One region of the Chromobacterium sp. CCUG 30098 genome, then DNA from elsewhere that is predicted to be linked to it. Evidence: predicted binding sites of a transcription regulator. Region 1 holds the regulator's gene; the other holds the start of a gene.
The links. Region 1 encodes FNR, which switches genes on or off when oxygen is low (the NO sensors DNR and NnrR bind a similar motif). Its sites were predicted from a motif close to TTGATNNNNATCAA; they were not measured.
Positions count from the first base shown of each region.

Region 2: the regulator FNR is predicted to act here: its motif matches at 2,639-2,652, upstream of QUG03_RS04490 (DUF3149 domain-containing protein).

Region 1 covers NZ_JAUCGS010000001.1:1,200,742-1,205,573, forward strand. The annotation lists gene QUG03_RS05615 (alanine/glycine:cation symporter family protein) at 1-1,304, shown strand, start outside; gene hemN (oxygen-independent coproporphyrinogen III oxidase) at 1,372-2,778, opposite strand; gene fnr (fumarate/nitrate reduction transcriptional regulator Fnr) at 2,888-3,634, shown strand; gene QUG03_RS05630 (DUF1853 family protein) at 3,694-4,617, opposite strand; gene QUG03_RS05635 (RNA methyltransferase) at 4,607-4,832, opposite strand, start outside.
Region 2 covers NZ_JAUCGS010000001.1:946,388-951,219, forward strand. The annotation lists gene trmB (tRNA (guanosine(46)-N7)-methyltransferase TrmB) at 1-439, opposite strand, end outside; gene QUG03_RS04480 (NAD-dependent epimerase/dehydratase family protein) at 477-1,397, opposite strand; gene QUG03_RS04485 (CDP-6-deoxy-delta-3,4-glucoseen reductase) at 1,436-2,464, shown strand; gene QUG03_RS04490 (DUF3149 domain-containing protein) at 2,728-2,856, shown strand; gene arcD (arginine-ornithine antiporter) at 3,353-4,792, shown strand.

The DNA.
Region 1 (4,832 bases):
TGCAGCTGAGGCTGTTCGCGCGCGGCTGGCGCGAAATGATGGGCGGCCGCGGGGGCCATCGCAGCAAGGACGATATTTCGCCGTTCCAGGCTTTCGCCACCGGCCTCGCCAGCCGGGTGGGCACCGGCAATATCGCCGGCGTGGCCATCGCCATTGCCGCCGGCGGCCCCGGCGCGGTGTTCTGGATGTGGCTGACCGCCATGCTGGGCATGGCCAGCGCGTTCGCCGAATCGACTTTGGCGCAGCTGTTCAAGACCAATCACCATGACGACACCTTCCGCGGCGGCCCGGCCTACTACATCCAGAAAGGCCTGGGGCAACGCTGGCTCGGCGTGATCTTCGCCCTGTGTCTGATCCTGGCCTTCGGCCTGGTGTTCAACGCGGTGCAGGCCAACTCCATCGTGGCGGCCACCGAGGGCGCCTGGGGCTGGAACCGCTATATGGTGGGCATCGCCCTGGTGGTGATGACAGCCCCCATCATTTTTGGCGGCGTGCGCTCGGTGGCGCGGGTGGCCGAGTGGCTGGTGCCGGTGATGGCGGCCATTTATCTGCTGATGACCTTCTATGTCTTGGCGGCGCACGCGGCCGAGCTGCCGGGTTTGATCGTGTTGATCGTCAAGAGCGCCTTCGGTCTGGAGCAGGCGGCGGGCGGCTTCGCCGGCTATGCGGTGAGCCAGGCGATGATGCTGGGCATCAAGCGCGGCCTGTTCTCCAATGAGGCGGGCATGGGCTCCGCCCCCAACGCGGCGGCGACGGCGACTTCGCGTCACCCGGCGAGTCAGGGCGCGATCCAGATGTTCGGCGTCTTCATCGACACCATGGTGATCTGTACCGCCACCGCCGCCATCATTCTGCTGTCCGGCGTGTATGACCAGGGTTTGAGCGGCGTGGCGCTGACGCAGAAGGCGATCGAATCGCAGTTCGGCCCGATAGGCGCGTCCTTCTTGGCGGTGGCGATGTTCCTGTTCGCTTTTTCCACCATCATCGGCAATTACGCTTACGCCGAGGGCAATGTCGAATTCATCCGCAGCAATAAGGGGATCTTGCTGGCCTTCCGTCTGATTGTGCTGGCGATGGTGATGTTCGGCGCGGTGGCCAGCCTGCCGCTGGTGTGGGATATGGCCGACTTCGCCATGGGCCTGATGGCGCTGATCAATCTGGTGGCCATCGTGCTGCTGTCGCGTTATTTCTTCATCGTGCTGAAGGATTACGAGCGTCAGCTGAAGCGGGGCGAGTCCACCCCGGTGTTCAAGGTGGCGGATTACCCGGAACTGGCGGCCAAGGTGGAAAAAGACATCTGGTAAGCCTGCGTCCGGCTCCAACGATAAACAGCCCGCGTCATGACGCGGGCTGTTTTGTTGCTAGCCCCGTTCAAATGGTCTTGGAGTAGCGCGCCTGGGTGCGGCGCTCCCGCAGATGCCGGTCGAAGATCATCGCGATATTGCGGATCAGGAAGCGGCCCTTGGGCTCCACCATGATGAAGTCGCCGTCGAAGGACAGCAGGCCCAGTTGCTGGTATTCGCGGATCTGCGGCAGTTCTTCGGCGAAGTACTCGGCGAAGTTGATGCCGTGGATCTCTTCCAGCGCCTCCACCGACAGCGAGAAGCGACACATCAGGCCTTGGATGATGCTGCGGCGCAGGATGTCGTCATTGTCCAGCGTCAGCCCGCGCAACACCGGCAGATGGCCGCTGTCCAGCGCCGCGTAATAACTGTCCAGGTCCTTGGCGCTCTGGCTGTAACAGGGGCCGACCTTGCCGATGGAGGACACGCCAAGACCGATCATGTCGCAGTCCGCATGGGTGGAGTAGCCCTGGAAATTGCGTTGCAGCCGGCCCTGGCGCAGGGCGGAGGCCAGTTCGTCGTCCGGCTTGGCGAAGTGATCCATGCCGATGAAGACATAGCCGGCGTCGGCCAGGCGCTGCACCGAATCCTGCAGGATGTCCAGCTTGGTTTCCGGCGAGGGCAGATCGGCCTCGTTGATGCGCCGCTGCGGCATGAACACGGTGGGCAGGTGGGCGTAGTTGTACAGCGCCAGCCGGTCCGGCCCGATGGCGATCACCTTGTCCAGCGTGCGGCGCACCGATTCCCGGGTCTGCAGCGGCAGGCCGTAGATCAGATCGACGCTGACGGACTTGAAACCGGCGTCGCGCGCGGCCTGGATCACCTCCAGCGTTTCCTCTTCGGACTGCACCCGGTTCACCGCCTGCTGCACCGTCGGTTCAAAGTCCTGAATCCCGACGCTGATGCGGTTGAAGCCGAGTTCGGCCAGTTTGAAGATTGTCGCCGCGCTGACTTTGCGCGGGTCTATTTCTATGGAATACTCCCCCTCCTTCAAGAACTCGAAATGAGTCTTGAGCAAGGTCATCAATCGTTCCAGTTGCGCGTCGGACAAGAAAGTGGGGGTGCCGCCGCCGAAATGCAGCTGTATCACTTGCTCGCGGCGGCCCAGACAGGAGGCGATCATGCGGACCTCCTTCTCCAGGTAGTCCAGGTACAAGTCCGCTTTGCCGCTGTCCTTGGTGATGATCTTGTTGCAACCGCAGTAGTAGCAGATAGTGTTGCAAAAAGGTATATGAGCGTACAATGATAAAGGTTTCCGGTTGGCGCCGATGCTGCGCTGCCGTAGCCAGTGGATGTAGTCTCTTTCGGCAAAACCCGGCGTAAAGCGATCCGCTGTCGGGTATGACGTATATCTAGGACCTGTCCCGTCGAGGCGCTCAATCAGCGCGCGGTCGAATTCAAAATGGGCAGGAGAAAATGGGTGGGTGGTCTTCATGTCGTATTTGGATGGCAAAACCTCTGGTGGACTGGTAAATTTGCGGAAATCCTGCGAATTTCGCTTTGATAAGGGTCAAGCTTCATCGCAAGCTTGTACTAAACATGCCATGTCCGATCAGAACCATATCTCTTTGCATAACCTGAAGGTCTCCTGCTCCAACTGCAGCCTGAAGGAACTTTGTCTACCTGTGGGGCTTAACCGCGAGGAGCTGACCCAGCTCGACGCGGTGATCCGCCAAAGCCGCCGTTTGAAGCGCGGCGAGTACTTGTTCCGCAGCGGCGAAGGCTTCCGTTCGCTGTTCGCGGTGCGCACCGGCTTCTTCAAGACCAGCGTCGCCAGCCAGGACGGCCGCGAGCAGGTCACCGGCTTCCATATGTCCGGCGAACTGATGGGCCTGGACGGCATTTCCGCCAATGTGCACGGCTGCGACGCCATCGCGCTGGAGGACAGCGAGGTGTGCGAGCTGCCGTTCAGCCGCATGGAGAGCCTGGGCCGCGAAATTCCCACCCTGCAGCACCATTTCTACCGTCTGATGAGCCGCGAGATCGTTCGCGATCAGAATGTAATGTTGTTATTGGGCAACATGAAGGCGGAAGAGCGCCTGGCCGCCTTCCTGCTCAATCTGTCGCAGCGTCTGTCCACCCGCGGCTTCGCCGCCAACGACTTCATCCTGCGCATGAGCCGCGAGGAAATCGGCAGCTTCCTCGGCCTGAAGCTGGAAACCGTCAGCCGCACGCTGTCCAAGTTCCAGCAGCAAGGCTGGATCACCGTCGATCACAAGCACATCCAACTGGTGATGGTGGACGAATTGAAGGCGCTGATTTCCGGCTGCGCTCACGCCAACGGACATTGATTCCGCCGCGCGGGCGGACAGATGGAAAACGCAAGGCAAGCCCTCGGGCTTGCCTTTTTTCATGGGGCCGGCGCGCAGTCCGCGATTTGCAGCAGCAGCCGCGACAGCGGCGCCTCCTGAGGCCAGCCCGGCGGCACGGCGAAGCCGCGGGCCACTTCATGCCAGTCGCCGTCGGGGCCGGGCTGCAGTTCGGCCAGCAGCTGCGGCGCCTCGGCCTGTTCCAGGCGCGCGCGTAGTTCCGCCGCGTCGGCGGTGTGTTCCCGCGAGCGGCGCGCCGGCGCCAGCCAACTGAGCCTGGGCAGCCAGGCCCAGCGCGAATCCGCGTTCAGCGCCGGCCAGTCGCCGCGCAGCGGCCAGTATTGCCCGTACAGCGGCTGGGCGCCGGGCGGCGCTTCCGGCGCGGTGTCGCGGGCGTGGAACAGCCAGCCGCTGAGCCGAGCGCCGACCGCGCAGCCCTCAAAGCCTGCCGGCAGCGTCGCTTGCGCAGCCGGGTGGCGGGACAGGCGCAGCTGGGTTTGCAGTTTATGGGCTTTCAGCGCCCAGGCGTCGCGTAGGCTGGGGCCGGTCAAGGTGTCCGCGCTGCGGCCCAGTTGCAGATAGAACTTGCTGGCGGCTTCCAGATGCAGCGGTTGGCCGTCTAGGCGCAGCAAGAAGTCGAACTCGCCGACGGTGCGGCCGTCCGGCGCGCGCACCGGCAGATTGCTGGCCACCAGTTCGATGTGCGGCGCCAGCCGGAACCAGAAGGACAGCAGCCGTTCCGCGTAATGGCCCAGACGGCGGGTGGGCTGGCGCGCCAGCCAGTGCTGAAGTTCGGCAGGATCGGCGTCCAGCGTTTGCAGCAAGGCCGGGCCGTCGGCCCCCAGCAGCCGCTGCGGCGGGATGTCCGCGCCGCTGCGCCAGGGCGAGGGCGCGGAGAGCAGAAAAGCCAGATCGCGCACCGCCGGGTGCGCGTAGGGCAGGGTGAACGGCGGCTTATTCGCCATCCTGTCCGGGCGCGTCGCGGCGGACTTCGCCGTCGGCGGCGCGCTGCACCTGTTTGAGGAAGCCGCGCAGGATGTCGATTTCCTCGCGCAGCAGGCCGGCGCGGTTGAACAGGGTGCGCATCCGGCGCATCATCCGTTCGCTGTTGCGGCGGCGGAAATAGCCTATCTTGTCCATGGTCTGTTCCAGGTGGCCGCAGAAGCCCTCCACCTCGCCC
Region 2 (4,832 bases), 250 kb from region 1:
TCAGGCGGCGCTTGTTGTGGCGTTTCTTGTGCCAGGGGTCGGGGAAGAAAATATGCACGCCGTCCAGGCTGCCGTCGGCCAGCATGTGGTCCAGCACTTCCACCGCGTCGTGGCGGATGATGCGCAGATTGCTCAATTCCTTTTCCGCGATCAGCTTGCACAGATTGCCGACGCCGGGCGAATGCACTTCCACGCCCAGGTAGTCCTGAGCCGGATTGGCGGCGGCGATTTCGGCGGTGGCGCCGCCCATGCCGAAGCCGATTTCCAGTATCTTGGGCGCGGCGCGGCCGAAGGCCTGCTCCAGATCGATGCGCTCGGGGCGATATTCGATGCCCCAGCGCGGCATGCCTTCGTCCATCGCGCGTTGCTGGCCGGGAGACAGATGGCCTTGGCGCAGCACGAAGCTGCGGATGGCGCGTTGAAATGCCGGATTTTCCATAGAGAAGCCTGCTTAAAAACTCAAAAAAACCGCGATGTTACCGAATCTTGGCCGCCGAAGCGAGCGCGGCGGCGATGCGCTCCGGCGCTTGGGCCAGCGCCGCCAGGTAGTCGGCGGTGTCGGGCCAGCGGGGTGCCGGCAGCAATTCACGGCGCAAGCGCCGGTTGCTAAGCCGTCTGGACTCCATCATATAAGACCATAGACCAGCGGAGACCCGGGCGCGGACCTCCTCGCGCGGCAACAGGGGCGGCAAGGTCAGGTCCAGCGCGGCGGCCAGCCGGCGATACCATTCGCTGATCGGCAGCGGCTGATCGTCGCTGGCGTTGAATACGCGCGGACCGCCGCGGCATTGCAGCAAGGCGGCCACGCAGGCGGCGGCGAGGTCGTCGGCGTGGATGTGATTGCTCCAGCTGTCCTCCTCCGGCCGGATCAGCGGCGTTTGCGAGGCGAAGCGGCTCAGCGGCAGGCGGTCGTCGGCGTAGATGCCCGGCGCGCGCAGCACCGTCAACTGGCAGCCGTGGGCGGCGGCGAAGCCGCGCAAGCAGGTTTCCGCGTCCAGGCGGCGCCAGGCGCGGTCATTGTGCGGGCGGAGGCGGGCGCCTTCGTCCAGCAAAGCCCCGTCGGCATTGCCGTACACGCCGCTGGTGCTGATATAGACTAGACGCTGTGGTATCCTGCAACCTTTTGCCAACGCAGACAACAACTTGCGCATGCGCAAGTCCTTGCGGCCGATTTCCTGGGGGGGAGCGGTCAGCAGCAGATCGTCGGCCAGGCCGGCCAAACGGCGCAAAGCGCGGGGGTCGTCCAGATCGCCCCGGATGGGCGTGACGCCCTGGCGGCGCAGCGCTTCCGCGCTAGCGTTGGAACGGCACAGCGCCAGCACCCGCCAGCGGCGGGTCAGTTCCGGCAGGGCGCGGCGCGCGACATCGCCGGCGCCGATGATCATTAAGGTTCGCATGATGCGCATTTTAGCCAGATATTGAGTAGAGGAAACAGATGACAGCGCAGGTGAAAGTGCTCCCCAGCGGGCATACATTTGGCGTCGAGCCGCATGAAACCGTATTGGAAGCGGCGTTGCGCCAGGGCGTGGGCCTGCCTTACGGCTGCCGCGACGGCGCGTGCGGCGCCTGCAAAGGCAAGGTGGTGGAAGGCGAAGTGAGCCAGGACGGTTTCCAGGAAAAGGCCTTGACCGAGGCCGAACGCGCCCAGGGCATGGCGCTGTTCTGTTGCGCCCGCCCCAAGGGCGACATCGCCATCGAGGCGCGCGAAGTGGCCGGCGCCGGCGACATCCAGATCAAGACCTTGCCGTGCCGCGTAGAGAAAATCGAAAAAATCCACGACGTGGCGGTGCTCAAGCTCAAGCTGCCGGTGTCCGAGCGCTTGCAGTTCAAGGCAGGCCAATACATCGACATCCTGATGAAGGACGGCAAGAAGCGCAGTTTCTCCATCGCCAACGCGCCGCATGACGATGCTTTCCTGGAACTGCATATCCGCAATCAGCCGGGCGGCTCTTTTTCCGAGTATGTGTTCAGTCAGATGAAGGAGCGCGAGATCATGCGCTTCAAAGGCCCGCTGGGCTCTTTCTTCCTGCGCGAGGACTCCGACAAGCCCATTCTCTTCGTGGCCAGCGGCACCGGCTTCGCGCCGGTCAAGGGCATCATCGAGCACGCGATTCATAGCGGCATCCAGCGCGAGATGGTGTTCTACTGGGGCGCGCGCACCAAGGCGGATCTTTACATGGCGGATCTGGCCGGCGCCTGGCAGGCGCAGCATCCCAACATCACCTTCATCCCCGTGCTGTCCGACGCGCTGCCGGGCGACGAGTGGGCGGGCCGCACCGGTTTTGTTCACCAGGCGGTGCTGGAGGATTTCGACGATCTGGCCGGCTATCAGGTTTACGCCTGCGGCGCGCCGCTGATGGTGGAGGCCGCGCACGGCAGCTTCACCCGCGAGCGCGGCTTGCCGGAAGACGAGTTCTTCTCCGACGCCTTTTTCCTGTCCAAGGACATGGGCGGCAGCAAGTGAACACGCCGGCGAGACAGGGATGACGTAAGCCGATTTTTTCAGCTGAACTGATTCGAACTGTATCACCTGACGCACAACTGTAATGATATAAGTTGCTGATTTTTAGGAAATGAGCCCTTGGCGCGAGCCAGGGGCTTTTTATTTGTCTTGCATCAAACTTGGGGGTCATGCCATTTGATTTGCGTCAATGGACGGGCCGCCCAACTGGCTAAGATGAGGATCAAGAAACCTATATGGGGCGTGGCCCCGGAAAAGGAGTGGCGATGGAACTTCTGACTCTTCTTCTTTCCGACGATGTCGGCATTTTAAGCTTGGTGACCATTGTGGTGACCACCTTGGTGGTGCTGGGCGCTCTGGTGGCGATTTTCAAGAACGTGAAAAAACCGGAGTGAGCGCCTGGGCAAACAGGATGTGTTTATCCTCTTGATGTGTGTGTTGGTGGATGCGGTGGTGGGCCGCATCCACTTTTTTTTTGCCCACAATTGCCGTGGCCGCCTGCCTTATTCTCCGTCTCCTCTCTCCATCTTTATCTCACTGCTTCTTTGTCCCGTCTCTTTTGGCCGTTTGCGGCTCTTCTCTATTGGACGCGTTCAGACAATCTGATATTGCGTTTTATTTTTAATAAAAATTAAATACAAAATTAATTAAATGTTTTGTGCGCAGCACAATTGTTAGTTCTGCCAATTGTGTCTGGGGCTTCTATAAAGCTTTTGTTCTAATGTCGGGATGGGGCGAATGGAGCGGGAGGACGCTATTTGACGCAGGTCAAACGGATGTTCGACTGTTCTGGCGATCACTAAATCCGGGGTATACCATTGTCTCAGATGATAAGAATTTAATTATATAACAACAGATTTGCAGGTTAATGTACTCTCACGGAGAACGAAAATGTCTACGGAAACTGAAACCCAAGGCGGCGGCGCTCCCAAGCTCAAGCTTGGCGCGCTGACCGCTCTGGTGGTGGGCTCCATGATCGGCGGCGGCATCTTCTCGCTACCGCAGAACATGGCGGCGGGCGCCGGAGCCGGCGCCATCTTGATCGGTTGGGTGATTACCTTCTTCGGGATGTTGACTCTGGCATTCGCCTTTCAGATGCTGGCCAATCGCAAACCGGAAGTGGAGGGCGGCGTCTACGGCTACGCCAAGGCGGGTTTCGGCAACTATATGGGCTTCAACTCGGCCTGGGGTTACTGGATTTCGGCCTGGATCGGCAACGTATCCTACTTTGTGGTGATGTTCTCGGCGCTGGCCTTCTGGTTCCCGGTGTTTGGCGAGGGCAATACCACCACCGCCATCGTCTGCGCGTCCATTCTGTTGTGGGCCTTGCACTTCCTGGTGTTGCGCGGCGTGCACGGCGCGGCCTTCATCAACACCATCACCACCGTGGCCAAACTGGTGCCGCTGGCGCTGTTCATCCTGCTGGTCATTTTCGCCTTCAAAGTGGATACCTTTAATCTGGACTTCTGGGGCTCGGCCAAACTCGGCTCGGTCGTCGATCAAGTCAAGAGCACCATGTTGGTGACGGTATGGGTGTTCATCGGCATCGAAGGCGCGTCGATGTTCTCCAGCCGTGCGGAAAACATGAAAGAAGTGGGCAAGGCCACCGTGATCGGCTTCCTGCTGACCATCGCTCTGCTGGTTGCGGTATCGGTGCTGTCGCTGGGCGTGATGTCGCAAACTGAACTGGCCGCGCTGAAGAACCCGTCCACCGCCTATGTGCTGGAAAAAGCCATCGGCCCCTGGGGCGCCAATCTGATGAACGCCGGTCTGGTGATCTCTGTGGGCGGCGCGCTGCTGGCCTGGACGCTGCTGGCTTCCGAAGCGCCCTACCTGGCGGGCAAGGACGGCGTGATGCCCAAAGTATTCGGCACCACCAACGCCAATGGCTCCCCGGCCGCCTCGCTGTGGCTGACCAACGGCCTGATCCAACTGTTCCTGATCATCACGCTGTTCAGTTCCGCGGGCTACCTGGCGTTGCTGTCGCTGGCCACCTCGATGATTCTGATTCCTTACCTGTTGTGCTCCGGCTACGCCTTGCTGGTGGCCAAGCGCGGCGAGGGCTACGCCCAGGGCGAATCCAGCGGCAAAGAGTTCAGCATCGCCGCCGTCGCCTCGGTCTACGGTGTTTGGCTGATCTACGCCGCCGGCCTGAAGTATCTGTTCCTGTCCATGGTGCTGTACGCCCCGGGCCTGCTGTTCTACCTGTGGGCTCGCAAGGAACGCGGCGAGAAAGCGTTCACCGGCGCCGAGGCGGTACTGGCTGCGCTGATTGTAGTGGCGGGCTTGTTCGCCGCCTACGAACTGGCTACCGGAGCGCTGACGCTCTAAGCCGGAACCTTGTAAGAAGATTACCGGAGGCGCGCGAGAT